Regions from separate parts of the Polymorphospora sp. NPDC050346 genome, predicted to be linked through region 2. Evidence: riboswitches for the same ligand, from Rfam matches in the RefSeq annotation. Region 2 holds a riboswitch; each other region holds the start of a gene.
The links. A riboswitch is a leader RNA that binds a small molecule or an ion and turns the genes downstream of it on or off. The one in region 2 is predicted to bind cobalamin.
Positions count from the first base shown of each region.

Region 1: it holds a riboswitch for cobalamin, as region 2 does, so the genes downstream of both, AB0I42_RS12105 (peptidase) here and metE (5-methyltetrahydropteroyltriglutamate--homocysteine S-methyltransferase) in region 2, are expected to answer to the same signal.
Region 3: it holds a riboswitch for cobalamin, as region 2 does, so the genes downstream of both, AB0I42_RS23880 (ribonucleoside-diphosphate reductase subunit alpha) here and metE (5-methyltetrahydropteroyltriglutamate--homocysteine S-methyltransferase) in region 2, are expected to answer to the same signal.
Region 4: it holds a riboswitch for cobalamin, as region 2 does, so the genes downstream of both, AB0I42_RS34420 (acyl-CoA thioesterase) here and metE (5-methyltetrahydropteroyltriglutamate--homocysteine S-methyltransferase) in region 2, are expected to answer to the same signal.

Region 1 covers NZ_JBFAKM010000009.1:104,618-112,160, forward strand. Annotated here, with positions in the region: gene AB0I42_RS12085 (hypothetical protein) at 1-529, opposite strand, end outside; gene AB0I42_RS12090 (alpha/beta hydrolase) at 522-1,343, opposite strand; gene AB0I42_RS12095 (AMP-binding protein) at 1,340-2,815, opposite strand; gene AB0I42_RS12100 (class I SAM-dependent methyltransferase) at 2,812-3,477, opposite strand; cobalamin riboswitch at 3,861-4,000, shown strand; gene AB0I42_RS12105 (peptidase) at 4,109-5,155, shown strand; gene AB0I42_RS12110 (hypothetical protein) at 5,206-5,637, shown strand; gene AB0I42_RS12115 (YfbM family protein) at 5,748-6,239, shown strand; gene AB0I42_RS12120 (family 43 glycosylhydrolase) at 6,256-7,543, opposite strand, start outside.
Region 2 covers NZ_JBFAKM010000020.1:21,382-28,924, reverse strand. Annotated here, with positions in the region: gene AB0I42_RS20895 (phosphate ABC transporter ATP-binding protein) at 1-163, shown strand, start outside; gene AB0I42_RS20890 (Ig-like domain repeat protein) at 321-1,514, shown strand; gene AB0I42_RS20885 (DUF916 domain-containing protein) at 1,599-2,660, shown strand; gene AB0I42_RS20880 (hypothetical protein) at 2,657-3,130, shown strand; gene metE (5-methyltetrahydropteroyltriglutamate--homocysteine S-methyltransferase) at 3,224-5,461, opposite strand; cobalamin riboswitch at 5,575-5,787, opposite strand; gene AB0I42_RS20870 (class I SAM-dependent methyltransferase) at 5,950-6,555, shown strand; gene AB0I42_RS20865 (hypothetical protein) at 6,711-7,052, shown strand; gene AB0I42_RS20860 (MerR family transcriptional regulator) at 7,049-7,486, shown strand; gene AB0I42_RS20855 (hypothetical protein) at 7,483-7,543, shown strand, end outside.
Region 3 covers NZ_JBFAKM010000025.1:1,278-8,820, forward strand. Annotated here, with positions in the region: gene AB0I42_RS23870 (discoidin domain-containing protein) at 1-1,005, opposite strand, end outside; gene AB0I42_RS23875 (hypothetical protein) at 1,202-2,320, opposite strand; cobalamin riboswitch at 2,438-2,671, shown strand; gene AB0I42_RS23880 (ribonucleoside-diphosphate reductase subunit alpha) at 2,799-5,213, shown strand; gene AB0I42_RS23885 (ribonucleotide-diphosphate reductase subunit beta) at 5,234-6,229, shown strand; gene AB0I42_RS23890 (sigma-70 family RNA polymerase sigma factor) at 6,272-6,856, opposite strand; gene AB0I42_RS23895 (zf-HC2 domain-containing protein) at 6,942-7,543, shown strand, end outside.
Region 4 covers NZ_JBFAKM010000056.1:20,275-27,817, reverse strand. Annotated here, with positions in the region: gene AB0I42_RS34450 (carboxylesterase family protein) at 1-1,481, shown strand, start outside; partial or broken gene AB0I42_RS34445 (transposase family protein) at 1,601-1,789, shown strand; gene AB0I42_RS34440 (TetR/AcrR family transcriptional regulator) at 1,911-2,555, opposite strand; gene AB0I42_RS34435 (glucose 1-dehydrogenase) at 2,701-3,480, shown strand; gene AB0I42_RS34430 (nitroreductase/quinone reductase family protein) at 3,477-3,953, shown strand; partial or broken gene AB0I42_RS34425 (transposase) at 4,196-4,480, shown strand; cobalamin riboswitch at 4,588-4,805, shown strand; gene AB0I42_RS34420 (acyl-CoA thioesterase) at 4,928-5,437, shown strand; gene AB0I42_RS34415 (hypothetical protein) at 5,466-5,834, opposite strand; partial or broken gene AB0I42_RS34410 (FAD-dependent monooxygenase) at 6,007-6,128, opposite strand; gene AB0I42_RS34405 (restriction endonuclease) at 6,350-7,042, shown strand.

The DNA of each region.
Region 1 (7,543 bases), on a different contig from region 2:
TCCCCCAGTAGGCCGGCTTGACGATCATCGGGTAGTCGAGGTTGGCGAAGGCGGGGTCGAAGTGGCCGCTCATCGCCTCCCGGCCGCCGATCACGCGTACGGTCGGCAGCAGCGGCACCGGGCTGTTTCGCAGGTGCAGCATCGTGGCGGTCTTGTCCTCGCCGATGTAGGACAGGGCGGGCGGGATCGGCAGGTAGAAGCCGGCCCGTTCCAGGATGGTGAAGAGGAAGAGCTGGTTTTCGACGTCCTGGCTCTGGTGCGGTAGCGAGTAGAGCGAGGTGACGAAGATGGTGTCGGCGGGTGTCACCGGGTCGCCGTTGAGGTAGAGCCTTGGCCGGGTCGCGTCGGTGGTGTCGACCGCGATCTCCTCCGGCTTGTTGAGCGTCATCTCCAGGCCGAGGTCGGCGGCCACCTTCCGGTAGGGCTCCCAGACGGCCTCGTCCTCGGCGCGGCGCTGCCAGGCCGTGCCCCGGTCGGGGTAGATCCAGCTCAGCCGGCGGGCGGGGGACGCGGCGGTGGTTTCAGCCATCGGCTTCACTCCCATGGATGCGGGCCGGCTCGGCGACCCGGGCGACGAACTCGCGGACCGTACGGGTGAACCTGTCGCGCTCCTCGACGAACGGCAGGTGTCCACTGTGGGCGAAGATTTCCAGCCGGGCGCCCGGGATCGCGTCGGCGAGCCAGCCGCCGACGGCACCGGGATAGACCTGGCTGCGGGCACCGTGGACGAGCAGGGTCGGGACGCCCAGCCGGGAGACCCGTTGCCGCCAGTCGGCGGCGACCGCGTCGGCGAGCAGCGCGCCGACCGCGGCCGGGTCGCACCGGCCGGCCTGCGCGACCAGGTCGGCGACGACCGCCGGATCGGGGTCGGCGCCGGCGGCGAACGAGCCGCGGACCAGGTTGTCGGCGAACGCGCCGTAGTCGGCGGCGATGGCCTGCCCGAACTGCGCGGCGGCGGCGGTGGTCAGGTTGCCGAAGGCCGGGAAGGGCCAGCCGTCGTCGCCGACGAGGCACGGGGTCTGCTCGACGGAGACCAGCCCGGCGGTCCGGGCGGCGCCGAAGCGTTCGAGGTAGCCGTACGCGACGGTGGCGCCGAGCGACCAGCCGAGCAGGGTCACGTCGCGCAGGTCGAGCGCCTCGACGGTGCGGTGCACGTCCTCGGCGGCGGCGGCCAGCGACGCCGTACCGCCGGTGTTGCGGCCGTGGCCGGGCAGTTCGACGGTGACCACCCGGTGGTCGGCGGCGAGGTCGGCGACGGCCTCGGCGAGGAAGCCGGCGGTGGCGGCCAGCCCCGGTACGACCAGCAGGGTCGGGCCGGTGCCGCGGTCGTGGTGGATGCTCATCGGGATCCTCCGGAAAGGCCGAGGCGGTGCCGCAGCAGCGGTTTGTCGATCTTGCCGACCGGGGTACGGGGTATCTCGTCGACGAACCGGACGGTGCCGTCCAGCCCGTGGGTGCGCAGGATGTCCTCCACGATCTTGCCGACCTCGTCGGCGGACCGGCCGGGAGCGGGCCGGACCGCGACGGCGACCTGGGCGGCGTACCGTCCGGGGTGGACGGCGAGGCAGACCGCGGTGTCGACGGCGCCGGTGCCGGCGATCTCGTCGTCGAGCATCGGGGCGAGCACCGGCCCGGCCGGGGTGGCCAGCGCCTCGGAGACCCGGCCCAGGATGCGGTAGGAGCCGTCGGGTCCGCGGCGGGCCACGTCGCCGGTCCAGAACTCGGGGGTGCGGAAGGTGCGGGCGTTGGCCTCGTCGTTGCCGAGGTAGCCCTCGCTGGTGCAGTCCGACCGCAGCACCAGCTCGCCGATGTCCGGCTCGGTGCCGACCGCTTCGGCGAAGGGTTCCAGGCGGGTGCCGACACCGCGTACGGGGATCATGCCGGCGTCGGCCTGTACCTCGTCGGTCATGTTGCCCAGCGCGAGACCGAACTCGGTGGAGCCGTAGATCTGCCGGATCCGGATGCCGAGCGCCTCGTCGGCCCGCCGGATGACGGCCGGGGGCAGGTAGGCGCCACCGCACAGCGGCCGGCGCAGCCGGGACAGGTCGACCTCGCCGTCCGCCGCCGCCACCAGGTCCTCGTAGTGTTTCGGCAGCGCGCTCATCACCGTGATCCCGTACGCGGCGAGCTGGCGCAGCAGTACGTCCGCCGGGGCGGCCGGGTCGGCCAGCACCAGGCGGGCCCCGGACAGCAGCGCGGCGAAGACGTGCAGGTCGGTGGCGTGCGCGACGTCGAGGGTGTGTCGGCAGAGGAACGCGTCGGTGTCGCGGATGTCGACGTCGGCGATCCAGCGACGGCGCTCCCGCACGAACTTGTCCTGCCGCCAGGCCATCAGCTTCGGGAAGCCGGTCGAGCCGGAGGTCCACAGGGTGCGGAAGATCCGGTGGTGCACCTCGGTGGCGAGCTCCGCGAGCGGGTCGGCGGCGCCCAGCTCGTCGAGGCCCACGGTGGGCGGCCCGGGCGGCAGCTCGCGGTGACCGTCGGTCACCACCAGGACCGGCTCGGTACGGTCCAGCGCGGTGCGCAGGTCGGCGGCGTCGAAGTTGCCCATCAGCGGTACGTAGCGGGCGCCGAGCCGGGCCACGGCGATGATCAGTGCGACGTATCCGATGCTGTTGCGCATGGCGAAGGCGACGCTGTCGTCGGCGCGTACGCCCCGGGCGGCCAGGCCGCCGCCCAGGCGGTCGACCAGCGCGACCAGTTCGGTGTAGCTGACCGCGTCTCCTCCCGTGGTCTCGACGGCGGGTGCGTCGGGGCGGGCGGCGGCGACCGCGCGTACGGCACCGTAGAGCGTGTCCGGCTCTTCGGCGGTCATGCCGTCCACCCGGCGTACGTGGCGAACCGCCAGTCCTTGGCCAGGCAGTCGACCTGCGCGTAGCCGGCCTGCCGCAGCCAGTCGAGTTGGGTGTCGACGTCGATGCAGATGTCGTGCTTCATCCGCTCGCGGCCGGCGGCCCACTCGTCGGCCGGCGTCTCGGAGTCGTGCACGTGCTTCTCGTGCTGGCGGTCGTAGAGCGCCTCGATCGCCGGGGTGGGCGCGAGCACCTGCTCGACGTTGACGAACAGGCCGCCCGGGCGCAGTACGTCGCGGATGCGGGCGAACAGGTCGCGCTTGCCCTCGTGCGGCAGGTGGTGGATCGCCAGGCCGGAGACGACGGCGTCGAACGGGCCGACCGGCAGCGGGTCGGTGAGGTCGGCGACCAGCGTGCGGACGTGCTCGACGGTCTCGAAGCGCTGCACGGCCTTGGCCAGCATCGGCTGCGACCGGTCGACGAGCAGCAGTTCGGCGTCGGGCAGCCGCTCCAGCAGCGCCGCGCTGAGCAGGCCGGTGCCGGCGCCCAGGTCGAGGATGCGGGGCCGGCGGGGCACCGACATGGCGACCACGCTGACCGCGCTGCCGTAGAGGAGGTCGAACGACGGGATCAGTTGCCGCCGCAACGCGTCGAAGGTCGCCGGATTCCAGAGTTCGGTGGTCACAGGTCTCCCCCCATCAGCCTTACGGCAATGGATCGGTCAGGGCTGGGCGGTGGCCGAGCTACGCCCCAATGGGCGGCCGGATTCGCGCCAGACATTGACCGTGGTGCAGTGGTTTCACCCGGTCTCCCCTGCTTGCCGAGATCCAGAAAGAATGCACCCGGCAGCAATGCCACCTGGCCACGTCGCCGAGCATCACTATAGACGATGATCATTCAGTTAGAAACGGGTAGATCATCCGACGAACCCGGCGGATACGGGCCCTTCGAATTCACGTCCGTCGCACCGTTGCCACATTGCGGAGAGTGACTGTCGGGAGGGTGACATCCGGGGTGGCACATGCCACCCACCAGCGGATTGACACCGGGCGGGCGATTCGGAAAGACTTACCGTCCACAACAGAAGATGCGTGCACCGTGGGGAAAGTCCGGTCGAAGTCCGGCGCTGGCCCGCAACGGTAGGCCGTCGAGCACTGCAATGTGCCCGGCGGTGAGCCCGAATGCCCACCTGCGCGCAAACCCGCTCCTCACCCGTCGTGGCCCACGGGACGGAGTCCGGATAAATCCCCACCGCGCATCGTGAGCGCAGGGACCTCCGGCCTCGTTACCTTCGGGCCGGAAAGGCGTGCCCACACATGGTCCGCTCGCTATCCCGGCACAAACTCCCCGCCCTGCTGTGCGGCGTACTCGCCGCCGCCCTGACCGTCGCGACACCGGCCGCCGCGGCCGCCGCCCCGCCGACCCTGAGCCGCTCCGACGCCGCCGCCGGCTGGCTGGCCCGGCAGATGGTCGACGGCGAGCGCTTCGAGACCGAGTTCGGCGGCGTCAGCTATCCCGACCAGGGCCTCACCATCGACGCCGTCTTCGCGTTCGCCGCCGCCAAGGTCGCCGACGAGAACGGTGCCAAGGCGCTCACCTGGCTCGCCCGGCCGGAGATCCTCACCGGCTACGTCGGCGACGGCAGCACCGAGGCATACGCCGGCGCCACCGCCAAGCTCACCCTCGCCGCCCAGGTCCGGGGTGCCGACCCGACCGCGTTCGGCGGCGTCGACCTGGTCGCCCGACTGCGCGGCCTGGAAGACCCGTCCGGCCGGTTCTCCGACCGGTCCGCGTGGGGCGACTACAGCAACGCCTTCAGCCAGTCCTTCGCCCTGCTCGCCCTCGACCGCACCCCGGCCGGCGCCCCCGCCACCGCCGCCGCGTTCCTGGCCGGCAGCCGCTGCGCCGACGGCGGCTACCCGCTGCTGTTCGCGCAGGCCACCTGCGTCAGCGACGTCGACGCGACGGCGCTGGCCGTGCAGGCCCTGCTGGCCGTCGACCGGTACGCCGACGCGACGGCCGGGCTCGCCTGGCTGACCGGCGTACAGGCCGCGAACGGCTCGTTCGGCAACGCGGCCGGCGAACCGAACGCCAACAGCACCGGCCTCGCCGCCCAGGCGCTGTGGGCCGGCGGGCGGCTGATCTCCGCCGCCAGGGCGAACATCTTCCTGCTCGGCCTCCAGGTCGGCTGCTCCGGCCAGGTGGCCGACCGTGGCGCGGTCGCGTACACCAGCGCCGGCTTCGACCCGGCCACCGCGCCCCGGGCCACCGCCCAGGCCGTCCCGGGGCTGGCCGCGGTCGGCTTCGCGAAGCTCTCCGCCACCGGCGCCCGCGGCGCCGCGCCCACCCTGGCGTGCCGGTGAGTACGGCGATCGCGCGGACCCGACGCTGGGCCGCGACCCTCGCCGCGCTCCTGGTGCTGACCGCCGGCCTCACCGTCGCCGAGCCGGCGCCCCGGGCCGCGCACGCCGCGGCCTGCACCGGGACGACCGGCGTCACGGTCGTCGTCGACTTCACCGCCTTCGGTGGGTCGATCGAGGTACGGTGCGCGCCCGGCGACCCGGCCACCGGGCTGGCCGCCCTCCAGGGCGCCGGCTTCGCCGTCACCGGTACGGCCCGGTGGGGGCTGGCGTTCGTCTGCCGCCTCGACGGGCTGCCGACCGCTGCCACCGAACCGTGCGTCAACACCCCGCCGGCCAGCGCGTACTGGTCGTACTGGCACGCCCCGGCCGGCGGCAGCTGGTCGTACAGCACGCTCGGCGCCAGCAGCTACAACCCGGCACCGGGCACTGTGGAGGGATGGTCGTTCGGGTCCGGCGCGGCCCCGGGCATCTCGCCCCCGTGACCCGCTGACGATCCGGGCCGGGCGGCTTCCCCCCGCCCGGCCCGGATGTGTCGGCCCGCTCCCGTACCCTCCCGCCAGGCATTTCGGGTTCCGGTGGAGGAGAACGGGTCATGAGCAGTCTCGGTGTGCACTTCGCGATCGACGAGGAGGCGGCGGCCCGGCTGCTGTCGGCCGACGACGACGCGGCGGTGATGGCGATCGTCACCGGGATCGAGGAGGCCTGGGACGAGGTCGACCACTGCGAGACCGACAAGGCCTGGGACGCGATCCACCGCTGCCTTACCGACGGCCTGCTCGGCTACGACAACGGCGACTATCCCCTCAACGCGGCGGTCCTCGGCGGTCTCCAGGTCCACGAGGACGACGACTACATCGTCGGCCTCCTCACCCCGGACCGGGTACGCGACGTCGCCGAAGCGCTCGTCCCGGTCGACCGCGACCGGCTGCTCGCCGGCTACCGGGCGATCGACGTCGAGGACTACGGCGTGAACCACGGCGCCGAGGACTTCGAATACACCTGGGCGAACTTCACCGATCTCGTGGCCTTCTTCCAGCGCGCCGCCCGCGACGGCAAGCACGTGATCTTCACCGTCGACCAGTGAGCGTCGGCGACCGCTGTCACTCCAGGTGGAACGTTGCCGACCCCCGTTCGGCGGCCGTGCCCACCGGCTCGATGAACAGCAGCCCGGTGCGGTGGCGGACGTACCGGCCGGGGAAGTTCCCCGATTCGAGCGAGATCCCGGCACCGTCGGCCAGTCCGGGCCGGCGGACGAAGCTCGCGTCGGCCCGGAACAGGGCCGAGCCGTCGTCGCGCTCCAGGTGGATCTCGTAGTTGCGGTGCCGCAGGTAGTGGCCGGGGAAGTTGGTCGACTCCAGGGACACCGACCCGGAGCCGGCCAGGCCGGTGACGATCCGGAACTGGGAGTCGGCCAGGTTCGTCACGTTCGGCTCGATCCGGCCCCGGTAGGCGAAGTGGCGGACGAAGTTGGCGGCGAGGTCGTGCGAACGCAGCCGTACCGGGGTCGCGCCGTCGGGGACCGGGATGCCGAAGTTGGGCGTGCCGTCGGCGTTCCAGTACAGCTTCTGGATACGGGTCCGCCGGTTCGGGTCGTTGAGCGGGTCGCCGGTGATGTCCCGGTAGTTGCGGTCGTGGTAGACGAGGATGTCGCTCTGCCCGTCGTCGGACGTGGTGAACGAGTTGTGGCCGGGACCGTACTGGCCGGTGGCGGCGTTGCTGGCGAAGACCGGGGTCGGGCTCTTCGTCCAGGACGCCGGATTGAGCAGGTCCGCCGTCGCGGCGGCGGTCAGCAGGCCGAGACAGTAGTTGGCGTCCGTCGCGCTGGCCGAGTAGGTCAGGAAGATCCGGCCATTGCGCTGGATCACCGCCGGTCCCTCGGCCACCCGGAAGCCCCGGGTCTCCCAGTCGTACGTCGGCACGGTCAGCCGGGTCACCGGGCCGGTGATCGTCCACGGGTCGGCGCCCATCCGCGCCAGGTAGAGGTTGGAGTTGGTGGCGATCCCCGGCTCCTGCTGCGCCCAGGTCAGGTAGCGCACCCCGCCGGCGACGAACGTCGAGGCGTCCAGGGCGAAGGTGTCCCACGGCGTGGTGATCCGGCCGCGTTCGGTCCACGAGCCGCCGAGCGGGTTCGCGGCGGAGTTCTCCAGCACGTACATCCGGATCCGCCAGATGTCGTCGGCCCGGCCGGCGGCGAAGTAGACGTACCACCGGCCGTTGATGAAGTGGATCTCCGGTGCCCAGATGTGGGCGCTCATCTCGCCGCTGGTGTGCCGGCGCCAGATCGTGGTCTCCGGGGCGGTGGAGAGTCCCTGCAGGGTGGTGGCGCGGCGCAGCACGATGCGGTCGTACTCGGGCACCGTGGCGGTCAGGTAGTAGTAGCCGTCGGTG
Region 2 (7,543 bases):
GCACAACATGCAACAGGCGGCCCGGGTGTCCCACCGGTGCGCGTTCTTCCTCGCCGCACACGGCACCCCCGGTGTCATCGTCGAACATGGACCGACCGAGCTGATGTTCGACCGGCCACAGGACCAGCGCACCGCCGACTATGTGAACGGCCGATTCGGGTGAGCCGGCCCCGCCTTCAGGCGGCACCCAGTGTTCTCCTTCCGCACGTCCGGCGGAGATGTTGGCCTGAATGCCGGGTCACTGCCCGTGTAGAGCCTCATTGCCGGTCGGACCAGCAGGGTCCGGCCGGCACCATCACCCTCACGAGAGGAAGTGATTCATGAGCAAGCGTGTCTTGGCTCGGGCGGTCGCGCTGTTGGGGGCAGCCGCGCTCGCCGGCGGCGTCCTCGTCGGTGTCGCCGGTCCCGCGCAGGCGGCTTCGCTCGGCGAAGTGCAGTTGTCGCAGACCAGCGGCAACGTCAACGACACCCCGATGTTCGCCACCGCCGGCAGCGCCGCCTGCCCGACCGGGTACGGCGAGAACGCCGGCCTGCGGGTCGGCCGGCCGGGTGGGCCGTACTCGAACCTGGGTCGTCCGTTGGGTGGTGGCGGGTTCGACGCCGCTCCGGTGTCGATCGAGGCCAACCGGTCGTTCACCACGGCGCTGGGCGGCACGGCTCCGGCGGCCGGTGAGTGGTGGGTCATCGTCGAGTGCTTCAGCCTCACCGAGGGCCGGCACCCCGACGAGTACCGCACCGCGATCGTCGTCACCGGCGACACCTGGCGCATCCCGGTCGCCGAGGCGACCTCGACCGCGCTGGCCGTCGTGCCGGCGAGCCCGGTCGAGCAGGGCACCGAGGTCACCCTCACCGCCACCGTCACCCCGAACACCGCCACCGGCACCGTCGAGTTCCGCCGGGGCGCCTCGGTGATCGGCTCGGCCCCGGTCTCGGCCGGCACCGCCACCCTCACCACGACCGCGCTCCCGGTCGGCACCCACTCGCTGACCGCGGCGTTCGTGCCGTCGGACGCGACCGTCTTCGGCGCGTCCACCTCCTCGTCCACCTCGTTCACCATCCAGCCCGGCGACGATGTGATCACCAAGCAGCAGGAGATCATCGCCGACGTGGCCCCGGGTGCGTTCACCCTCGACCTCGCCGGTGATACCGCCATCCTGGCCGGCGGCTCCGTCGGCGGCAACGCCACCGGCGCGCTCCAGGGCGCCACCGTCACCGACCTTCGGGGCAGCAACGCCGGTTGGGACCTGACCGGCCAGCTCGCCGACTTCGTCGGACCCGACGCGACCATCGCCGGCGGCAACCTGTCCTGGACGCCGTCGGCCAGCAAGACCAGCGGCTCCGGCGCGGTCACCGCGGGAACCGCGGCCGACCTCGGCGACACCCGCACGCTGTGCTCGTCGGCGGCCGGTGCCAGCGCGGGCGTCTTCGCCTGCGGCGCCGACCTCGACCTCGCCATCCCCGACAACGTGGCGCCGGGGGAGTACAAGGCGACCCTGACCCTGACCCTGGCCTGACCTTTCCGCAACCGGGGGATGCCGGGCCCGCCGGGCCCGGCATCCCCACCACCGTTGCCGGACCGACTCCACGGAGCCGCTGACATGACCCACTCCCGTGCCACCCGCCTGGTCGTCCGGCTGCTCGTCGGGTCGGCCGTCATCCTCGGCGCCACCGGTCCGGCCGCCGCCGCGCCCGCCCCGCCACCGGCGCTGCCCGGGTACGCCCCGGCCGAGGAGTTCCGGTGGAGCGTGCAGCCGTCGAGCCCGCGCGGACCGAACGGGCGCAACGAGTTCGCGTACGAGCTCAACCCCGAGGAGAAGATCACCGACTGGGTCGCGGTCAGCAACCTCACCGGAAAGCCGCTGACCGTCAACGTGTACGCGACCGACGCCTTCACCGCCCCGGACGGCGGATTCGCCCTGCTGACCGCCGACGAGCCGGCCACCGGCGTCGGAAGCTGGGTCACCCTGCCGAAGAAGTCGTACACGGTGCCGGCCGGCAAGCGGGCCGACGTCCCGTTCGAACTCGCGGTACCGGCCAACGCGAGCCCCGGCGACCACATCGGTGGCGTGATCGCCTCGGTCAACACCGAGGAACGGCAGGAGGACGGGCAGACCGTCAACGTCGAGCGACGCATCGCCGCCCGGATCTACCTGCGGGTCGCCGGCCCGGTCGAACCGGCCGCCCTGATCTCCGCCCTGGACGTCGACTATGCCAACCCGCCGCTGTCGCTCGGCGGCGACATGACGGTGACGTACCGGATCGCCAACGACGGCAACGTCCGCTTCTCCGGCAAGGCCCGGGTCCAGGTCACCGGACCGTTCGGGATACGCGTCGCCAACAGCGAGGTCATCGACATCCCCGAGCTGCTGCCCGACTCGGAACTGCGCCTGACGCAACGGTTCCCCGGCGTGTTCCCGGCCGGCCTGCTGACCACCACCGTCACCGTCAACCCGGAGGAGAGCGGCGCGCCGCTGCCCTCGCTGAGCCGCGACTCGGCGCTGTGGGCGGTGCCGTGGCCGCTGGCGGCCGGGCTGCTGCTGGCCGGGGCGCTGCTGCTCGGCTGGTGGCTGCGAAACCGGCGCTGGCACCGCATCGTCGCCGCCGGCGGCTTCGACGCCACGCCGGAGGCGGCGCCGACCGTCCGACCGGTGGCGTCATGACACCGGCCGGCCGCGCCCCGCGTCCGGCCAACCGGGCGGCCGTCCCACGGGTCGCGGTGGGGCTCCTGCTCACCGCCGGGATGACCGGTGCGGCCACGGCCACCGCCGCGCCGGCCGCGCCCGTGCCGCCGGCCGTGGTCTCGGCCGCCCTCGGGGCACCGCTGGCCGGCGGATTCCGGGCCGTGTCGGCGGCGCCCGACTCCGGGACCGCGCGCCGGACGGAGGTCACGGTGTCGATCGCACCGGCGCCGACCACGCCCGGACCCACCCCCACCGGCCCGGAACCGACCCCCACCGGGACCCCCGGCCCGGGGCCGACCGGCACCCCCGCGCCACCGACCCCGTCGGTGTCACCCGACCCCGGCGGCCGGCTCCCGCAGACCGGGCTCGCCATCGGCGGCATCCTGGTCCTCGGCGCGGCCCTGGTCGGCGCCGGCGCCGGGCTGCGTACGCTCAGCCGCCGCAGGTGAATCCGCCGGGGGCGTCCCGGACGCCGTGCCGTACGCCGAAGTCGCCGGCGCCCGGCCGGGCGGACCGGAGAGAGCCCGCCCGACCTGGTGCCGTCAGTTGCCGCGTACCTCGGCGGCGGCCGCGACCAGGTGCCGCAGCGACGCCTCGACCTCGGGGTAGCCGCGGGTCTTCAGGCCGCAGTCCGGGTTGACCCACACCCGCCGGGCCGGCACGGCCGCGACGGCGCGGCGCAGCGCCTCGACCACCTCGGCGTGGGACGGCACCCGTGGCGAGTGGATGTCCCACACCCCGGGGCCGACACCCCGGCGGTAGCCGACCGCGGCGAGGTCGTCGAGGACCTCCATCCGGGAACGGGACGCCTCGATGCTGGTCACGTCCGCGTCGAGGGCGTCGATCGCGGTGATCACCTCGCCGAACTCGGAGTAGCACAGGTGGGTGTGGATCTGGGTGTCGTCGGCGACGCCGCTGGTGGCCAGGCGGAAGGCCGCCACCGCCCAGTCCAGGTAGGTCTTCTGGTCGGCCCCGCGCAGGGGCAGGGTTTCCCGTAGCGCCGGCTCGTCGACCTGGATGACCCTGATCCCGGCCGCCTCCAGGTCGTGGCACTCGTCCCGCAGGGCGAGCGCGACCTGGTCGGCGGTGTCGGCCAGCGGCTGGTCGGTGCGGACGAACGACCAGGCGAGGATGGTGACCGGGCCGGTGAGCATGCCCTTGACCGGCCGGCTCGTCAGCGACTGGGCGTACGTCGACCAGGCGACGGTCATCGGCGCCTTACGGGTCACGTCGCCGTGGATGACCGGCGGTCGCACGCAGCGGGAGCCGTAGGACTGCACCCAGCCGTGCTCGGTGGCGGCGAACCCGTCGAGTTGCTCGCCGAAGTACTGCACCATGTCGTTGCGTTCCGGTTCGCCGTGCACGAGCACGTCCAGACCGAGCCGCTCCTGGAGCCGGATGACGTGCTCGATCTCGGCGCGCATCCGCCGGGTGTAGCCGGCCTCGTCGAGGGTGCCGGCCCGGTGGGCGGCGCGCGCCCTACGCAGCTCGACGGTCTGCGGGAACGACCCGATGGTGGTGGTGGGCAGTTCCGGCAGCCCCAGCCGCTCCTGCTGGCGGGCGGCGCGGTCGGCGTGGTCACCGCGCCGCCGGTCGGCGGGACCGAGCGCGGCGAGCCGGGCCCGTACGTCGTCGTGCCGCCACGCCGCCGGCGCCGGGCGCGGCGGTGCCGGCAGGTGCCCGGTGCCGTCGCGCACCGCGCGGCCGAGCAGGACGACCTCGTCCACCTTCTGCCGGGCGAACGCGAGCCGCTCGTACAGGTGCGGGTCGAGGCGGGTCTCGACGGACAGGTCGACCGGGACGTGCAGCAACGAGCAGGACGTGGCGACGGCGACGTGGTCGGCGAGCCCGGCGACCGCCGCCCCGGCGGTCGCCGCGGCACGCAGGTCGGTACGCCAGATGTTCCGTCCGTCGACCAGGCCGGCGACGATGGTCCTGCCGCGCAGTGGCCCCGCGGCGGCGAGCCGGTCGAGGTTGCCCCGCCCGGCGACCAGGTCCACGCCGATCGCCTCGACCGGCGTGTCCAGCAGGGCCGGCAGGGCCTCGCCCAGCTCGCCGAAGTAGGTGGCCACGAAGATCCGTGGCCGGTGTTCGATCCCACCGAGCCGGGTGTAGGCGCGGCGCAGCGCGTCGATCTCCGCCGGGGCGCGGTCGGCGACGTACGCGGGCTCGTCCAGCTGCACCCAGGCCACCCCGGCGTCGGCCAGGGCGGTGAGGATCCCGGCGTACGCCTCGACCAGGTCGTCGAGGCGGGCGAACGGATCGTCGCCCTTGGCCAGCAGCAGGAACGTGGCCGGCCCGACCAGCACCGGCCGGGTGGTGATGCCCAATTCGCGGGCCTCGCCGTACTCGCGCAGCGCCTTGGCCGGGTCGGCGACGAAGGCGGTGTCCGGGCCGATCTCCGGCACCAGGTAGTGGTAGTTGGTGTCGAACCACTTGGTCAGTTCCAGCGCCGGCTCGGCGTCGACGCCACGGGCCATGGCGAAGTAGGTGTCCAACTCGGACAGTCCGAGCCGGGCGAACCGGTCCGGAACCGCGCCGACGGCGACGGCGGTGTCGAGCATGTGGTCGTAGTAGGAGAAGGTGTTCGACGGGATCGCGTCGAGACGGGCGTCCCGCAGCGCCCGCCAGACCTCGGCGCGTAGCCCGGCGGCGGTGCGCTCCAGTTCGCCGGCGTCGACGGTGCCGGCCCAGTAGGCCTCGACGGCCCTCTTCAGCTCTCGGTCGGTGCCGATGCGCGGATAGCCGAGCACGGTGCTCTGGCCGAATGCGGTGCTCAACGGTGGGTCCTTCCCTCGAGGTGCCCGGCGGGGCACGGGAGGGGGAAGGCAGGGTACGGGTCGGTACCGGCTTCCGCCCTGGCCCTCCCGAGAGGCCGCCGGCGGCGCACACCGGCGGCGTGCGCGGCGCTGGCAGGTCTTCGGACTCGTGGGCGTGACCCGATGGTCGCCTACTGGCCGTCGCTTCCCAGACCTCGCGGTCCAGTGCTCTGTTGACGGCGTTCGTTCCCACTCACCGCTGCGGGGCAGTCCCGGTCTCGCACCGGGTTCCCTCTTACGACGCCCCACCCTCACGGGTCGGGCGAACCAGCACCGTCCGACATCGTACGGGCCTTCGGGCGGTGCCCGGGTGACGGTGTCCGACGTACGGGACGGCAGGGGTGCCACTTTGCGGTTTCCGCAAACTTCTTTGTCAACCCGTCCGGGGTGCGGCATGTTGGCGCCGGAGGTGGTCACCTCCGGCACTAACGAACCCGAGGGTGGTAACCATGGACGCGAAGTTCTGGGACGACAGGTACCTCAGCCGGGAACGGCTCTTCAGCGGCAACCCCAACGGCGTCCTCGTCGCCGAGGTGGCCGACCTGCCGCCGGGGCGGGCCCTCGACCTCGGATGCGGCGAGGGTGCCGACGCGCTCTGGCTGGCCCGGCGCGGCTGGCAGGTGACCGCCGTCGACATCTCGGACGTGGCCCTGCGCCGCGCCGCGACCGGGGACGACACCGGCCGGGTGACATGGACCCGGGTCGACCTGGCCACCGAGCCACCACCGGCCGGCCCGTTCGACCTGGTCTCGGCCCAGTACTTCCCGCTGCGCCGCGAACCGGGCCACGCCGTACTGCACAGCCTGCTGGCCACGGTCGCACCCGGCGGAACCCTGCTCGTCGTCAGTCACGATCTGGCCGATCTTCCGCCGCGGCACGACCTCGACGTCGACCCGGCCGACTTCTACCAACCCGGAGAGGTCGCCGGGCTGCTCGACGACGACTGGGCCGTCCTGGTCGACGAGATCCGGCCACGGACGGTTCCCGCGCCGCCGGGGACGCACCACCGCAACGACACCGTCCTGCGGGCGCGACGGGAGCCGTCGCGACCCTGACCGGCCGCCGGCCCGACGGGTGGCGCCGACCCGTCGGGCACGCGGGTGCGGGCCCGCGGCGGTCCGGGCTGTTGCATCCGGTACCCGGGTACAGGCTTACCGTCGGATGGCCGGCGCCGACCCGGCACCGGAACCGCCCGTACGAGGAGGCTGTGATGCCGTTCGTCGTCCCGGACACCTGTACCCTGCCCACCGCCGACCGGCCACCCCGGCTGGCCGAGTTCGACGCCCTGCTCACCACCGCCGTGCGCGCCGTCGAGTCGCTCACCCCGACCCACGCCCGACTCAGCCTGGCCGGCCCGCCCGACCTCGAAACGGCGGTACGGGATCTCACCGCGCGCGAAGCGAGCTGCTGCTCGTTCTTCACCTTCACCGTCAGCCCGGCCCACGACGACAGCCCGCTGACCCTCGACGTACGGGTGCCACCCGGCCACGCCGACGTACTGCGGTCCCTGGTCGGCCGGGCCGCCGCGGCCGCGCCCGGGCCGGCCCGGTGACCCCCGGGCTACGCAGCGGCGAGGTCGCCGAACAGGCCGGGGTGAACATCCAGACCCTGCGCTACTACGAGCGCCGGGGCCTGCTCGCCGAACCGGCCCGCTCCAACGGCGGCCACCGGCTCTACCCGCCGGACACCGTCGCCCTGCTCCAGGTGATCAAGGCGGCGCAGCGGCTCGGATTCACCCTCGACGAGGTGGCCGACCTTCTCGACACCGGCCGCCGCCGGCACCCGACCGCCGACCTGCGACAGCGCGCGATCGACAAGATCGCCGAGATCGACGCGCGGATCGCCGACCTGAACGCCATCCGGACGACCCTGGTCGAGGTCGTCGACGCCCGCTGCGACAGCCTCACCGACTGCACCTGCGCCGACTGCCCGATCCCGTTCCTGACCATCGGCAGCGCCGCCGACCCCGACGGAGACCCCGCGTGAACCAGACCGTCCCGCCGCCCGCCACTCGCCCCGGGCACAAGCCGCACCGGACGGACG
Region 3 (7,543 bases), on a different contig from region 2:
CAGCCGGCTGCCGCCCGGCGGGGGAGTGGTCGGCGGCGGCGTCGTGGGCGGCGGGGTGGTCGGCAACGGGGTGCCGGTGGTGCCGGTGCGGATCTGGAACTCCCACAGCGAGTAGCCGTACGGGGTGGCCCGGGTGGTGCCGTGCACCCGGACGAACCGCCCCGACCCGGTCACGGTGAGGTTCTGCACGCCGCCGGTGCCGTTCGTCGTGGTGTGGACGGTGGTCCAGCTGTTGCCGTCGGCGGAGGTCTGGATCGTGAAGGCGACGCCGTACGCCGCCTCCCAGTTCAGGGTCACGCCGCAGATCGCCTGGGTGCTGCCGAGGTCGACGCGCAGCCACTGCGGGTCGGTGGCGGCGCTGGACCAGCGGGTGCCGGTGTTGCCGTCGACGGCCGCGCTGGCCGGGTGGGCGCCGGACTCGACCGAGGAGGCGAGTGCCGGCCGGCCCTGGGCGGCGTTGGTGGTGCCGCAGCCGCCGGGTGCGCTGCCGCCGTACACCTGGAACTCGAACAGCGACACGCCCCAGACGGTGGCCCGCCTCGTGGTGTGCAGCCGTACGTAGCGGGCGGTGCCGGCCACGGTCAGGCTCTGGTTGCCGCCGGTGCCGCCGACGGTGGTGTGTGCCGTGGTCCACGAGGAGCCGTCGGTCGACAGTTGGATGGTGAAGTCGCTGGCGTACGCGGTCTCCCAGCGCAGCGCGACCCGGCTGACCGCGACCGGTGAGCCGAGGTCGACGCGTAGCCACTGCGGGTCGGCGGCGGCGCTGGACCAGCGGGTGCCGTTGTCGCCGTCGACGGCGGCGGAGGCCGGGAACGCGATCGACTCGGTCGACGACGCGGTGACCGGCCGGCCCTGCGAGAGCAGGATCTCCGCCGCGCTGGCGGTCACGGTGGTGGCCACGACGTATCCGCCGAGCAGGGCGACGAGGGTGGCGCCCAGGGCGCCGAGGCGTAGCCAGGTGGGGCGGGCGGGCCATCGGCCGGTCGGGGGCGGGGTGGGACGCATGGCAGCTCCTCTTCGACAGGGCGTGGTGTGTCGACCCGGTTACCAACCGATGACGACCGCATGAGAGAGCGCTCTCTTAATCGGACACTCTGAACCGTGTTTCGAGGTATGTCAATGCCTAGTCAACGCTCGGGGAGCGCTCCCCGGCAAGATCAACTATGCTGACGGCCGGTTCCCGGCGCCGGGCGGGGTGGTTTCAGGAGCCGTCGGGCAGCGCGGCCGCGTCGCGGGTGGCGTACGGGGAACGGTCGGCCGCCACCAGCAGCACCCCGATCGTCAGCCCGGTAGCCGACCCGACGGCCGCGTACAGCGAGTCGGTGTCGGCCGAGTTGACCGGGACACTGCCGGCGAGCGCGGTCAGCAGGGTCGCGATCGGCGTACCGAACATCAGCAGGAACAGCCAGAACATCGTCAGCACCGGATAGCCGATGGCCAGGAGGGCGATCGTCGCGCCCTGCGCGTCCCACGCGGGCCGGCCGGCGGGCCAGCGCGCGGACAGCAGCGAGAGCCCGGCCAGCAGCACCACCCCGAGCAGCAGCGACGGACCCAGCCGCTCGTACGGCTCGACCAGCCGGATCCAGGCCGCGCCGGCCGCGCCGAGCGCCAGCACGGCCCCGGCCGGCACCAGCCGGCGGAGCAGGTGGTTCGGGGCGGCCCGGTCGGCCGCCACGGTGCCGCCACCGGCCGGTGCCGCCAGGACACCGGCGGCGAGCGCCGAACCGACCGTCAGCACGAGCAGTGTCCCGCTGACCGTGAGCGCGGCCGGCGTGAGCGCCGGCTCGGTGTCGGTCGGGGATTCGATGAGCGCCGCCAGCGGCGTCAGGGCCACGCCGACCGCGGCGGCGACGACCAGCGCCCGGCGGTCGGGACGGCGGGACCGTCGCCCGGTCGCCGCGACCGTGCCCACGGCCAGGCAACCGAGCACCGCCAGCGCGGTGGCCGCCGGCCAGCCGGCCAGGTCGGACCGGTCCAGCGCCACGTCGGCGCCGATCCAGAGTAGGCCGGCGGTGACACCGGTCCGGGTGGCCCGCCGATCCCCGCGAGCGGCCAGGACCAGCCCGAGCACGACCGCGACGATGGCCATGAAGCGCAGGTCGCGCACCCAGTAGGTGTTGTTCTCCGCGTACGCGTCCGGGCCGCTCGGCTCGGTGAGCGGCTGCAACACCGCCAGCCCGACCGCCCAGCCGACCGCCGCCGCGGCGGCGGCCACGATGCCGGCCAGCGACACGGCGCCCGCCGGTGACACGGTGCCGGACCGGCGTGGAGTCTCGGTCGGGGGCGGGGGGTCGGACCCGCGTCGCCATCCTGCGCGCACGCGTGGACCGTACCGCACCGGGGTCGGTTCCGGGGCGCCCCCCGGCCCGGTCGTTTCGTGTCTCACGCGACACGCCGCGCCTAGATGTTGGGTGTGACTTTTGTAGGTCCCCTATATATGGTGTCCCCCGTAGCTGGTTCGGCCGCCCGTCCGGGGCGGTCGAGGCAAGAGGGAACCCGGTGCGAATCCGGGACTGCCCCGCAGCGGTGAGTGGGAACGACAGCCGTCAGAAGCACTGGGCGCCACCCGGCCACGAGCCGGGCCGCCTGGGAAGCGACGGCCGGTAGGCGAACGCGGAGACTCCGCGCCGGCCCACGAGTCCGAAGACCTGCCAGCACACCGCGCACGCCCGTGCGCGGTGGTCCGAGGCCGCGCGGGACGGCCGACGCCATCGTGATCCTCGCCGGCCCGGCGGGGCCGTCGGTGTCGTCCGCGCGCCGCCACCGGACCCCTGGACCGAAGTCGCGAGGAGAGTGTTGTGACGGTCACCGAGGTCGCCCCGGCACCGGCGGACGCCGGAGCGCCCGCTGCCAGGCGGACCCAGATGCAGGTTCGCAAACGTAACGGCTCGACCGAGCCGGTCGACGTCAACAAGATCGTCCGGGCCGTCGACCGGTGGGCCGACGACCTCGCCGACGTCGACCCGCTGCGGGTCGCGACCAGGACGATCAGCGGCCTGTACGACGGCGCCACCACCGCCGAACTCGACCGGCTGTCGATCCAGATCGCCGCCGAGATGATCGGCGAGGGACCGCAGTACTCGCGTCTCGCCGCCCGGCTGCTCGGCGCCTACATCGACAAGGAGGTACGCGGGCAGGGCATCGCCTCGTTCAGCCAGGCGATCCGACTCGGCCACGCCGAGGGGCTGATCGGCGACGAGACCGCCGAGTTCGTCCGGATCAACGCCCGCAAGCTCGACGACGCCATCGACCTCGACGGGCACCTGCGGTTCGAGTACTTCGGACTGCGTACCGTCTACGACCGCTACCTGCTGCGGCACCCGACCAGCCGGCTGGTCGTGGAGACCCCGCAGTACTGGCTGCTGCGGGTCGCCTGCGGACTGTCCACCAACCCGGCCGAGGCGATCGCCTTCTACCGGCTGATGTCGTCGCTGGCCTACCTGCCCAGCTCGCCGACGCTGTTCAACTCCGGCACCCGGCACACCCAGATGTCGTCGTGCTATCTCGTCGACTCGCCGCGCGACGAACTCGGCTCCATCTACGAGCGCTACGCCCAGGTCGCGCACCTGTCGAAGTTCGCCGGCGGGATCGGCATCTCGTGGTCCCGGGTCCGCTCGCGGGGAGCGCTGATCCGGGGCACCAACGGCAAGTCCAACGGCATCGTCCCGTTCCTGCGTACCCTGGACGCCTCGGTCGCCGCGGTCAACCAGGGCGGCCGGCGCAAGGGCGCCGCCTGCGTCTACCTCGAACCGTGGCACCCCGACATCGAGGAGTTCCTCGAGCTGCGCGACAACACCGGTGAGGACGCCCGCCGTACCCACAACCTGAACCTCGCCAACTGGATCCCCGACGAGTTCATGCGCCGGGTCGAGGCCGACGGCGTCTGGTCGCTCTTCGACCCCGACGAGGTACCGGAACTGCCCGACCTGTGGGGCGAGGAGTTCGACGCCGCCTACCGCGCCGCCGAGGCCGACGGCCGTTACGTGCGCCAGGTCAAGGCCCGCGACCTGTACGGCCGGATGATGCGCACCCTCGCCCAGACCGGCAACGGCTGGATGACCTTCAAGGACGCCGCCAACCGGCTGTGCAACCAGACCGCCGAACCCGGCAACGTGGTGCACCTGTCCAACCTGTGCACCGAGATCATCGAGGTCTCCAGCGACACCGAGACCGCCGTGTGCAACCTCGGCTCGGTCAACCTGGCCGCCCACGTCGCCGGCGACGACATCGACTGGCCGAAGCTGCGCGCCACCGTACGCACCGCGGTCACCTTCCTCGACCGGGTCATCGACATCAACTACTACCCGAGCCCGGAGGCGGCGGCGAGCAACCCCCGCTGGCGCCCGGTCGGCCTCGGCGTCATGGGCCTGCAGGACGTCTTCTTCGCACTCCGGCTGCCGTTCGACGCGCCCGCCGCCCGGGAACTGTCCACCCGGATCGCCGAGGAGATCTACCTGACCGCCCTGGAGACCTCCGCCGACCTCGCCGAGCGCGCCGGCCCGCACCCGGCGTACGGCCAGACCCGTGCCGCCCGCGGCGACCTCCAGCCCGACCTGTGGGGGGTCACCCCGACCCAGACCGACCGCTGGGCCGCGCTGCGCGAGCGCGTCTCCCGCTCCGGCCTGCGCAACTCGCTGCTCGTCGCGATCGCCCCGACGGCCACCATCGCCTCGATCGCCGGCTGCTACGAGTGCGTCGAGCCGCAGGTCTCCAACCTGTTCAAGCGCGAGACGCTGTCCGGCGAGTTCCTTCAGATCAACAACGCGCTCGTCGGTGAGCTGAAGGCCCGGGGGCTGTGGACCGAGCCGGTCCGGGCCGCGATCCGCCGCGCCGAGGGCTCCGTGCAGGGCATCGCCGAACTGCCCGGGGACGTCCGCGAACTCTTCCGCACCGCCTGGGAGTTGCCGCAGCGGGCGCTGATCGACCTCGCCGCCGAGCGGTCGCCGTACATCGACCAGAGTCAGTCGCTGAACCTGTTCATGAGCGCACCCAGCATCGGCAAGCTCAGCTCGATGTACCTCTACGCCTGGAAGTCCGGGCTGAAGACGACGTACTACCTGCGGTCGCGACCGGCGACCCGGATCCAGCAGGCGACCGTCGCGGTCACCCGCCCGGACGCCGCCACCCCGGCGCCGGCCGTGATCGTGCCGCCCGTCGACGAGGCGCTCGCCTGCTCCCTGGAGAACCCCGAGTCCTGCGAGGCCTGCCAGTGACCACCGAACCCCGTACCCCGATGCTGCTCGACCCGGGCATGGACCTGACCCTGCGACCGATGCGCTACCCGCACTTCTTCGACCGGTACCGCGACGCGATCAAGAACACCTGGACGGTCGAGGAGGTCGACCTGCACTCCGACCTCGCCGACCTGGCCAAGCTGTCGCCGGCCGAACGGCACCTGGTGAGCCGGCTCGTCGCGTTCTTCGCCACCGGCGACACGATCGTCGCCAACAACCTGGTGATCAACCTCTACCAGCACGTCAACTCCCCGGAGGGCCGGCTCTACCTGTCCCGGCAGCTCTTCGAGGAGGCGGTGCACGTCCAGTTCTACCTGAACCTGCTCGACACGTACGTGCCCGACGACGAGGAGCGGTTCGCCGCGTTCGCCGCCATCGAGAACATCCCGTCGATCCGGCGCAAGGCCGAGTTCTGCTTCCGCTGGATCGACTCGATCTTCGAGCTGCGTGAGCTGCGGACCCGGGAGGACCGGCGGGCGTTCCTGCTCAACCTGATCTGCTTCGCCGCCTGCATCGAGGGCCTGTTCTTCTACGGCGCCTTCGCGTACGTCTACTTCCTGCGCTCGCGCGGCCTGCTCAACGGCCTGGCCTCGGGCACCAACTGGGTGTTCCGCGACGAGTCGATGCACATGGCGTTCGCGTTCGACGTGGTCGAGACCGTACGCCGCGAGGAACCCGACCTGTTCGACGACGATCTCGCCGAACAGGTCCGGCAGATGCTCGCCGAGGCGGTCGAGTGCGAGGTGCAGTTCGCCGAGGATCTGCTCGACGGCGGGGTGTCCGGGCTGTCGCTGCCGGACATGCGCGAGTATCTCCAGCACGTCGCCGACCGGCGGCTGGCCCAACTCGACATCGCCCCGCTCTACGGCTCGTCGAACCCGTTCGCGTTCATGGAGTTGCAGGACGTGCAGGAGCTGTCGAACTTCTTCGAGCGGCGGGTGTCGGCGTATCAGGTCGGGGTGACCGGCGCCGTCACCTTCGACGACGACTTCTAGCCCGCCGTCGCCGGTCGCGCCCCCGGGTGCGGCCGGCGACGGCTAGCCGGAGGCGCGCAGGTGGCGGCCGTCGCGGCGGCGCTCCTGGACCAGGGTGACGAGGTCTTCCCGGGCCCGGGCGACCCGCGACCGGATCGTCCCGACCGGGCAGCCGCAGACCTCGGCCGCCTCGGCGTAGCTCAGCCCGGCGACCTGGGTGGCGACGAACGCCTCGCGCCGGTCGGCGGGCAGCGCGTCGAGCAGGTCACGCAGCACGATCTCGTCCTCGAACCGGTGCGGGGCGCCGCGGGCCAGGGTCGCCTCGGCGGCGTGCTCCCAGTTTTCCAGGGCGGCGACGCGTGGCCGTACGGTGACCGCCCGGACGTGGTCGACGGCGACCCGGCGGGCGATCGACAGCAGCCAGGTCTTCGCCGACGACCGGCCGGCGAATCGGGGCAGCGACCTCATGGCCCGCAGATAGGTCTCCTGCGCCAGGTCCTCGGCCTCGGAGGCGTCGGTGAGGTGGCCCAGGAAACGGATCACCTGTTGCTGGGTGGCCTGGATGAACGACGACGCGGCGGCCCGGTCACCGCGGCCGGCGGCCAGCGCCCATCGGGTGATCTCGTCGTCGCTGTCCGGCGTCTGCATGGGGAAAGGCTAGCCCCCTGATCCGCGCTCCGGACAGGTGTACCCCGGATGGAACTGGCGTGCGGTGCCGTCCGACTATGGGGTGATGGGGTGCGATGAGTGTCGCGAGGCGCTGTCAGCCGGCCTGGATGGCGAGGACGGTCCGGTCGAGCGGGGGGCAGCTGACGCACATTTGGACATTTGTCCGCAATGTCGGGAATGGTACGACAATGCGGCATTGGTGACACGGTTGACCCGTACCAGCACGGTGCCGGTCACGTTCCAGGTCGACGACGCGGTGCTGGCCGCCCTGCCGGCGCGCCGTACGGCGCGGGCCGCCCTCGGACACCTGCTGGCCCGGGCGGGCCGGCCGGCGGCGGTGCCGCTGCGGGTCGTGCTCGGCGTGCTCGGGCTGGCCCAGTTCCTGCTCGGGGCCGCCCAGATCGGCGGGCTCACCGCGACCGGCCACCTGCACGGCGTGACCGGCGTCGACGGGGCCAACCACCTGTGGCACGAGTCGGCGGCCTGGAACGTCGCCCTGGGCGCCGGGTTCGCGTGGATCGCCCTGCGCCGGGTGCGGCCCACCGGCATCCTGCCCACCCTGACCGCGTTCGTGGTCGTGCTGACCCTGCTGACCACCGACGACCTGATCGGTGGCCGGGTCGAGTTCACCCGGGTGCTCAGCCACAGCCTGATCGTGCTCGGCTT
Region 4 (7,543 bases), on a different contig from region 2:
AGCCAAGGGTACGGACCACGGAAGGCGTGGTGCAGGGGCGCCGGCGGCAGGGGCACGCGGTGTTCCGCGGCATCCCCTACGCCCAGCCCCCGGTCGGAGCGCTCCGATTCGCCGCGCCCGCGCCGCCGCACCGCTGGGAGGGGACGAGGCAGGCGGTCGAGTTCGGCCCCGTGGTGCCGCTGTCCTTGCCGATCGACGTGCCCCCGCAGGGCACCGACTGGCTGACGCTCAACGTCGGCACTCCGGATCCCGGCGCGGCGGGACTGCCGGTGCTGGTGTGGATCCCCGTGGGCGGCTACCTCTCGGCGGCGTCGAGCGACCCGATGTACGACCCGGCAGCGCTGGCCGAGGCGGGAGTCGTCGTGGTGACCATCAACTGCCGCGTGGGCGCGGAGGGATTCGCGTTCCTCGACGACGTGCCGCCCAACCGCGGATTCCTCGACCAGATCGCGGCGCTGGAGTGGGTGCAGCGCAACATCGCCGCCTTCGGAGGCGACCCCGGCCGGGTCACCGTGGGCGGGGTGTCCGCCGGGGCGGGCTCGGTCGCCGCCCTGCTGACGATGAAGTCCGCGCGCGGCCTGTTCCGGCGGGCCATCGCCCATTCGGTGCCGGGGCTGCACAGCACCCCCGCGCTGGCACGGCAGGTCACCGCCGCGTTCGCGGACCGGCTCGGCGCGGCGGCCCCCACCGCCGAGGCTCTGCGCGACATCGACCCATGGCACCTGGCCGCCGAGCTCACCTCCTTCAACGCCGGCCTCCACGCGCACCGGGAGAGCTGGGGACGCCTCACGGAGACCGGCACCGCGCTGTGCCCCGTCGTCGACGGCGAGGTCCTCCCGGAAACGCCCTGGCCCGCGCTGACCGGCGCGCGCGCGAGCGGGACCGAACTGCTGGTCGGCCACACCCGGGACGAATTCCGGTACTTCAGCGTCATGAGCGGACGGTACGGCACCTTCGCCGAGGAGGACGCCCACGCAGCCCTGGAACTGCACGCCCCGCAGCCGGACGGCGCGCGGGCCTACCGTGCCGCGTTCCCGCAGGCAGGCCCGGAGGAGCTGGTGGAGACGGTGTACTCCGACGCCCTCTTCCGCATGCCGTCACAGAAGCTGGCCGAGGCGAACGCCGCAGCCGGCGGCACCTCATACCTGTTCGAACTGTGCTGGGTTGCCCCGGCCCTCGGCGGCATCCTGGGCGCCTGCCACAGCCTCGACGTGCCCCTGGCGTTCGGCACGCTGGACAGCCCCGTCGGCACCCAGCTCATCGGCGGGGAGCCCACTCCCGAGGCCGTCGCGCTTTCCCGCGAACTCCAGGAGGCATGGGTCCGCTTCGTCACCACCGGCGACGCGGGCTGGTCCGCTCACCGGCCCGGCGGGCACCTCACCCGCGTCCTGGACACCGAGTCGAAGACCCTGCCCTACCCCGAACAGGCATCCCGCCAGGTCTGGGAAGGCCACTTCCCCGCCCCCTTCGATCTCTCGTGATTGTCCGGGTCGGCTCCTACGACTGCGACGCCGCCACTCACCTGCCCATCGGGGACAGCGCGAATTGGCGTACAGCCAGGCAACACCCGGCCCGCTTGGCATCAGATCCCACCCGGCTGTACTACTGCGGCAAGCACCATCATCACGGCGTCAACCTGCAAGGGCTGGTCGATCCGCGCTGCGGCGACCTGGTGTGGATCTCTGACGGGCTGCCTGGCTCCACCCACGACCTGACCGCCGTCCGCATGCACGATGTGATCATCACCGCGCGATGGGCGGACGTGGAACTGCTGGCTGACAAAGGCTGATCGAGGTGGTCAACACATCGACACCCCCTTCTTCGGTGTCCGCCCCGGGATGCCCCGCGAACGCCCTTGGTGCCGACGGCCTCGATTGCTTAGGCATCAGCTTCTTTGGTGGCGGCGGGACTCAGTCGTTGGTGGACGCCCCTGGTTCAGTCGCGGCGTACCGGGCGGCGATGGTGCGGACGGCCTCGTCGACTACCTGAGCGACGCGTTCGGCGCTCACCTCCCAGCCGGGCACCAGGAGTGTTGGCCAGAAGACGTAGTTGGAGATCATGCCCAGGAACTGGGTGGCTGCGAGGTTCACGTCCTCGACCCGCACCGTTCCCGCCTCGTGCTCAGCCAGGAGGTAGCTGCGTACGGACTCGAAGTAGGGCATCTTCCCGTGCGAGAACTGCGCATGGGCCAGCTCCGGGAACCGCGGCAGCTCGGCGATGACGATCCGGAACAGGTCGGTCATCTGGGGCCGGCTCAACAGCTCGGCGTAACGGCGACCGATGGCGCTGAGCCCGTCAACGACGTTGCCTGCCGGCGGAGGATCCTCCTCGTCAGCGGTTGACCAGGACTCGGTGACGATGGCGTCGAACAGGGCAGCCTTGCTCGGAAATTGCTTGAACAAGGTGGCCCGCGAGACACCCGAGCGCTCTGCGATCCGCGCCAGCGATGTCCGGTCGTAGCCCAACTCGAGGAACAGTGCGGTCGCGGCGGTCACGATCAGCGCGCGCTTTTCCTGGGCGACGCGCTGGTGGTACGTCGGTACGACCCTGCTCATGGACCGAGCATACGAGGTGAGTGGCTTGACTCGCCACTGCCACCAATCTAGTGTCAGGGCAGTGGTGAGTCGCTCGGCTCGCCATCGGCTGATCGTTCATCGCCGATGATCCCGGTCAGCCACCCACGTACCGAAGGAACATCGGATGAACCGCTTCGACAACCAGACCGTGCTCGTGACCGGTGGGACCGGTGGCCAGGGATCGAGCCACGTACGCGCCTTTCACGCGGAGGGAGCGAACGTGGTGATCGGCGACATCGACACCGAACGCGGCGCCGCTCTCGCCGACGAACTCGGGACCCGCGCTCACTTCACCCGCCTCGACGTCACCGACGAGAGCTCGTGGTCCGCCGCTGTGCTAGCCGCCGAGAGTGCCTTCGGCGCCCTGAACGTGCTCGTCAACAACGCGGGCGTCCAGAACCCGCCGGCGCCGATCGAGAACACGGACCAGGCCACGTGGTCGCGCATCCTCGACATCAACCTCACAGGGACCTTCCTCGGGATCAAGGTCGCCGCCCCCGCTCTGCGACGCGCAACAGGGGGAGCCATCGTCAACATCGCCTCGACGATGGGCCTGGGCGGCACGGCGCACTACGCGCCGTACGTCGCCAGCAAGTGGGCCGTGCGAGGCCTTACCCGAACGGCAGCGCTCGAGCTCGGCCGGGACCACATCCGCGTGAACACCATCCACCCCGGCGTGATCGCGACCCCCTTCATCCAAGAACCAGCAGCCGGCGCCACCGCGGCAATCGCCGACTTCTACTCACCCGAGCCGTTCGCCATCCCCCGACTTGGAGAGCCGACCGACGTCACCCGGCTTCTCCTGTTCCTCACGTCATCAGACGCGTCGTTCATCACGGGGTCGGAGTACGTCATCGACGGTGGACTCCTCCTCGGGCCCGCCCTTCAGACCGAGACCGCATGAGCAGTCCAGACACGACCGGATGGAACGACTCCGTACGTGACGCGTCTCTGTCGCACCTGCCCGATCACATCCGGCGAGCCATCGAGATCACCCCCGCCGCAGGCACCAGCGAACGGATCATCGACATCACGACGCTGGGGCGCCGCACCGGCCGGCCACGCCGCATCGAGATCTTCTTCTACCGAGCTGCGGGCACCACCTACCTGTGTAGCGGCGCCGGCGGTGCCGCGACCGACTGGCATGCGAACCTTCTCGCCAATCCCAACTTCACCTTCCACCTCAAGAACGGGATCCGCGCGGATCTGCCTGCGCGGGCCGCGCCTGTCACCGACCCAGCTGAACGTCAGGCCGTGCTGGCGGAGATCGTCGCGGATCTCAACCAGCCCCACGACCCTGGCACCATCCGGCCGACTCGGCTCGAAGACTGGGCTGACAGTCGGCTGATGCGCATCAGCTTCCGCCATCGGCCGTGATCGCGGATCCCTCGACAGATGGACCTACTCCCAGGGACTGGGGTGTAGTCGCGGCTAGAGCAGCTCTTCGCCAGATGAGGGTGTAGCTGGCGCGGCGGTCCCAGATGGATGTCGAGGTTTCCAGAGGGAAAGGCTCCTACACGCTCATCCTGAAAGAGAACCGTGCTCGACGCTACCGTCGGCGACCGCTCGCACGCGTTCGCCCACCCCGATCTAACGACCTTCTGCAGACTCGACGAGCTCGTGGCCGCGTGTTGATGACCGCGCTGATCGACTCGGTCAGCGCCGGCGTCCCGGCCGTGCGGAGCGAGGTCATCACGCTGGGTCGGACGTTGAAGAAGCGTGCCGACGACGTGCTGGCCTACTTCGACCGGCCCGGCACATCCAACGGCCCGACCGAGGCGATCAACGGACGGCTCGAACACCTCCGCGGCTCCGCGCTCGGATTCCGCAACATCACCGACTACATCGCCAGGTCCCTGCTCGAGACCGGCGGCTTCAGGCCACGACTACACCCTGGTCTGTGAAGAGCCGGTAACCGGCGGAACCTGTCGGGTCTACGACACGTACTGGCACCCGGCCTCGCTCTTTTCCGGTGTGCCCGGCGCCACGGCACGCCGGCCCGCACACGGCTATGGTGGCCGATGGCGCTGGTATGCCCGTCCCACCAGGGCGGGCGTCGTAAGAGGGAACCCGGTGCGAGACCGGGACTGCCCCGCAGCGGTGAGTGGGAACGAACGCCGTCAACAGAGCACTGGACCGCAACGGTCCGGGAAGCGACGGCCGGTAGGAGACCGGTACCCCCGGTCGTGCCCACGAGTCCGAAGACCTGCCCGCGCTGCGCACACGGTCGGCGTGTGCGCTGCCGACGGCCTCGCGGGTGGGCCGGACGCGCGTCCCGCCACGGCCCCTGGCCGCGGTGGCGTTCGCCGTCCCGTCCGTGGCGCCACCTTTCTGGAACGGACGAGACAGCGATGACACCACCGGGGCGACCGCCGTCGGCGTCGCAACTGACCCTGTCGCAGATCATGGACCAGCACCACACCAACCTGATGGGTACGGTGCACGGCGGACGCATCCTCAACCTCATCGACTCCGTCGCCGGGGTCGTCGCCGCCCGGCACTCCGATGGCCCCGCGGTCACCGCCGCCATGGACGAGACCGTCTTCCTGCAGGCCGTACGCGTGGGTGACGTCGTGCACGTACAGGCCAGGATCACCTGGGCCGGGCGCAGCTCGATGGAGGTCGCGGTCAAGGTCACCGCGGACCGCTGGGACCGGGCCGTCCCGGCCACCACCGTCGCCACGTCACACCTCGTCATGGTCGCCGTCGACGACGACGGCAAACCACGAACGGTGCCGGCGCTGCTCCCCGAGACGCCCGGCGACCACCAAGCGTTCCGGCAGGCCGAGATCCGGCGACGGCACCGACTCGCCCTACGCGATGCCCTCGCCGGCCACGGCCCGGACCAGGTGGCCGTCTGATCCCGTCACCGCGATCACAGGTACGTGATCAGCGGACCGGCAGCCGGTTCAGGACGACCTCCGGGGCGATGTCGGGTGTGTGCCGGCTCCTCCAGCCGACATGTCCGTCCGGCCGGACGAAAACGACCCCGAATGCCGTCACGTCGAACACGCTGGTGGACGAGTTGCCCGGGCCGCCGAGCACGTCGGGACCGACCGGGTGTGCGCAGCGGCATCCGTCGTTCGGCGGCGACCGCGCTGCCTTGTCTGCCCAGGCCGCCCCGGCCGGTGTGGCGAGCAGGGTCGGCCTCGGCCCGAGCAGGTCGAGGGTGGAGACCCGCCGGTCGCCGTCTTGCTGCCAGACGTGCGGGAAGTCGGTGGCCGAGACGGGCCGTCGGGACGTACTTGGCCACCGCATCGTGGTCGGGCGCGGCGGTGCCGTCGGGCAGGACGGCGTTCGAGCTGTAGGCGTAGCCGAGGACGAGGCCTTCGCCGTGGCGAGCCGGGGGCGGGGCGCCGGTGCGGTGGGCGGTGACGGCCTCGACCAGGTGCCGGTGACTTTCATCGGCGCTGGCCAGGGCGACGGGCCCGCGTTCGGCCTCATAGCTGTCGATCAGGCGGGGCCGGCCCAGCCGTGGTGGACGGCGGCGAGTTTCCAGGTGAGGTTGTCGGCGTCGGCGATGCCGCAGTTCATGCCGTACCCGCCCGTAGGGGCGCGGACGGCCGTGTAGACGATCGTGGCCGTGTCGGGCGGTCGTCGCCTTGCTCATCATCGACCCGTACGACCCTGCGGTCGGCTTCGATTGAAATGTCGTACCCCGCATCTACAGTGATCACTCGCTGCTCACTGGCAGCCAGTGTTGGCTCAGGCTTGGGGAGGTCGTGGGCATGGCCCGACGTCAGCGCCGTACTCGTCGCAAGTACTCAGGTGAAATGCTGTTGCTCACCGGCATGTTGCTGCTTGTGCTGGTCTGGTTGGTGATCGAGTTCGTCGAGCGGCACCCGGTCCCTGCCGCCCTTCTTGCTTTTGTAGTGGTCGCTGGCGCGGGCTTCTGGCTGTGGACGCGTGTACGGCGGGCGCGGCGATTGGCGGACTGGGAACGCAATATCGCCGTCACGGACTCGATGACCGGTCCTCAGTTCGAGCGGTATGTTGCACGGCTGATGCGCGTGAGCGGGTTCCGCAAGGTCAGCGTGTGCGGCGGCGCCAATGACATGGGAGCCGACGTGATCGCCTACACGCCCGATGGGCGGCGGGTAGTCGTGCAGTGCAAGCGATACAAGGGCAAACTGGGTAGCCCGGATGTGCAGCGCTTTGCCGGCACCGCTCGTGACGTCCACAGAGCGGACGTGGCGTTGCTGGTGACGACAGGGACGCCGACGCGGCCGGCGCGGGAGGTTGCACGACACTGCCGAATCACCTTGGTGGACCGACCCATGTTGACGGAATGGGCCGCCACGCAGGTCGCGCCGATCCCCAGCTTGGGCGCTCCCACCACCACGCGGCCACCTGCGCCACCAGCAAGCCCAAGACTCCTTCGCCAGCCCTCGCCAACCCCGGCAGGGGGAAGTCCCTGTCCGCCTCCCACATACAACGAGATGTTGGAGGCGGACACGTCCGGGTAGCCGGAGAACGGCGCCGTCGGCCGGATGGCACCGTCACCTGTCAAAGGCACGGGCACGTTACCAGCCGACGTCCCCATAGAGTCAACCGTCGTCTCCCCAAATCGACCTGTGGCTGCGTCTGGCAGAGGTCCTCGACGTCGATCCGGAGTACTTCGCCGACACCGACGCCGAACGGCTCGGCGCCGACGTACGCACCGCGCTGGCCGACGAGGCAGCGGCGTGACAGTCGACCCCGCGGAGGTCACCGAACTCGTGCGTGACTACCTGGCCGCCGCACGCGCCCTGGTCGCACTGGACCAGCGCTACCAGACGCCGTTGGCCGCGCTGCCGCACTCGCCGACCCCACCGACTTCCCGCCCGGTCTCGGCGAACCGCACGACGCCGTGCGGACTTCTTCTACGAGCACGACAACTACTTCGACCGACTGGACGCCGCCGCCGAGTTGCGGGCGCGTGCCGTGCGTCTGTATCGCGAGTCGACGGTGGGGTCCGCAGCGATCCG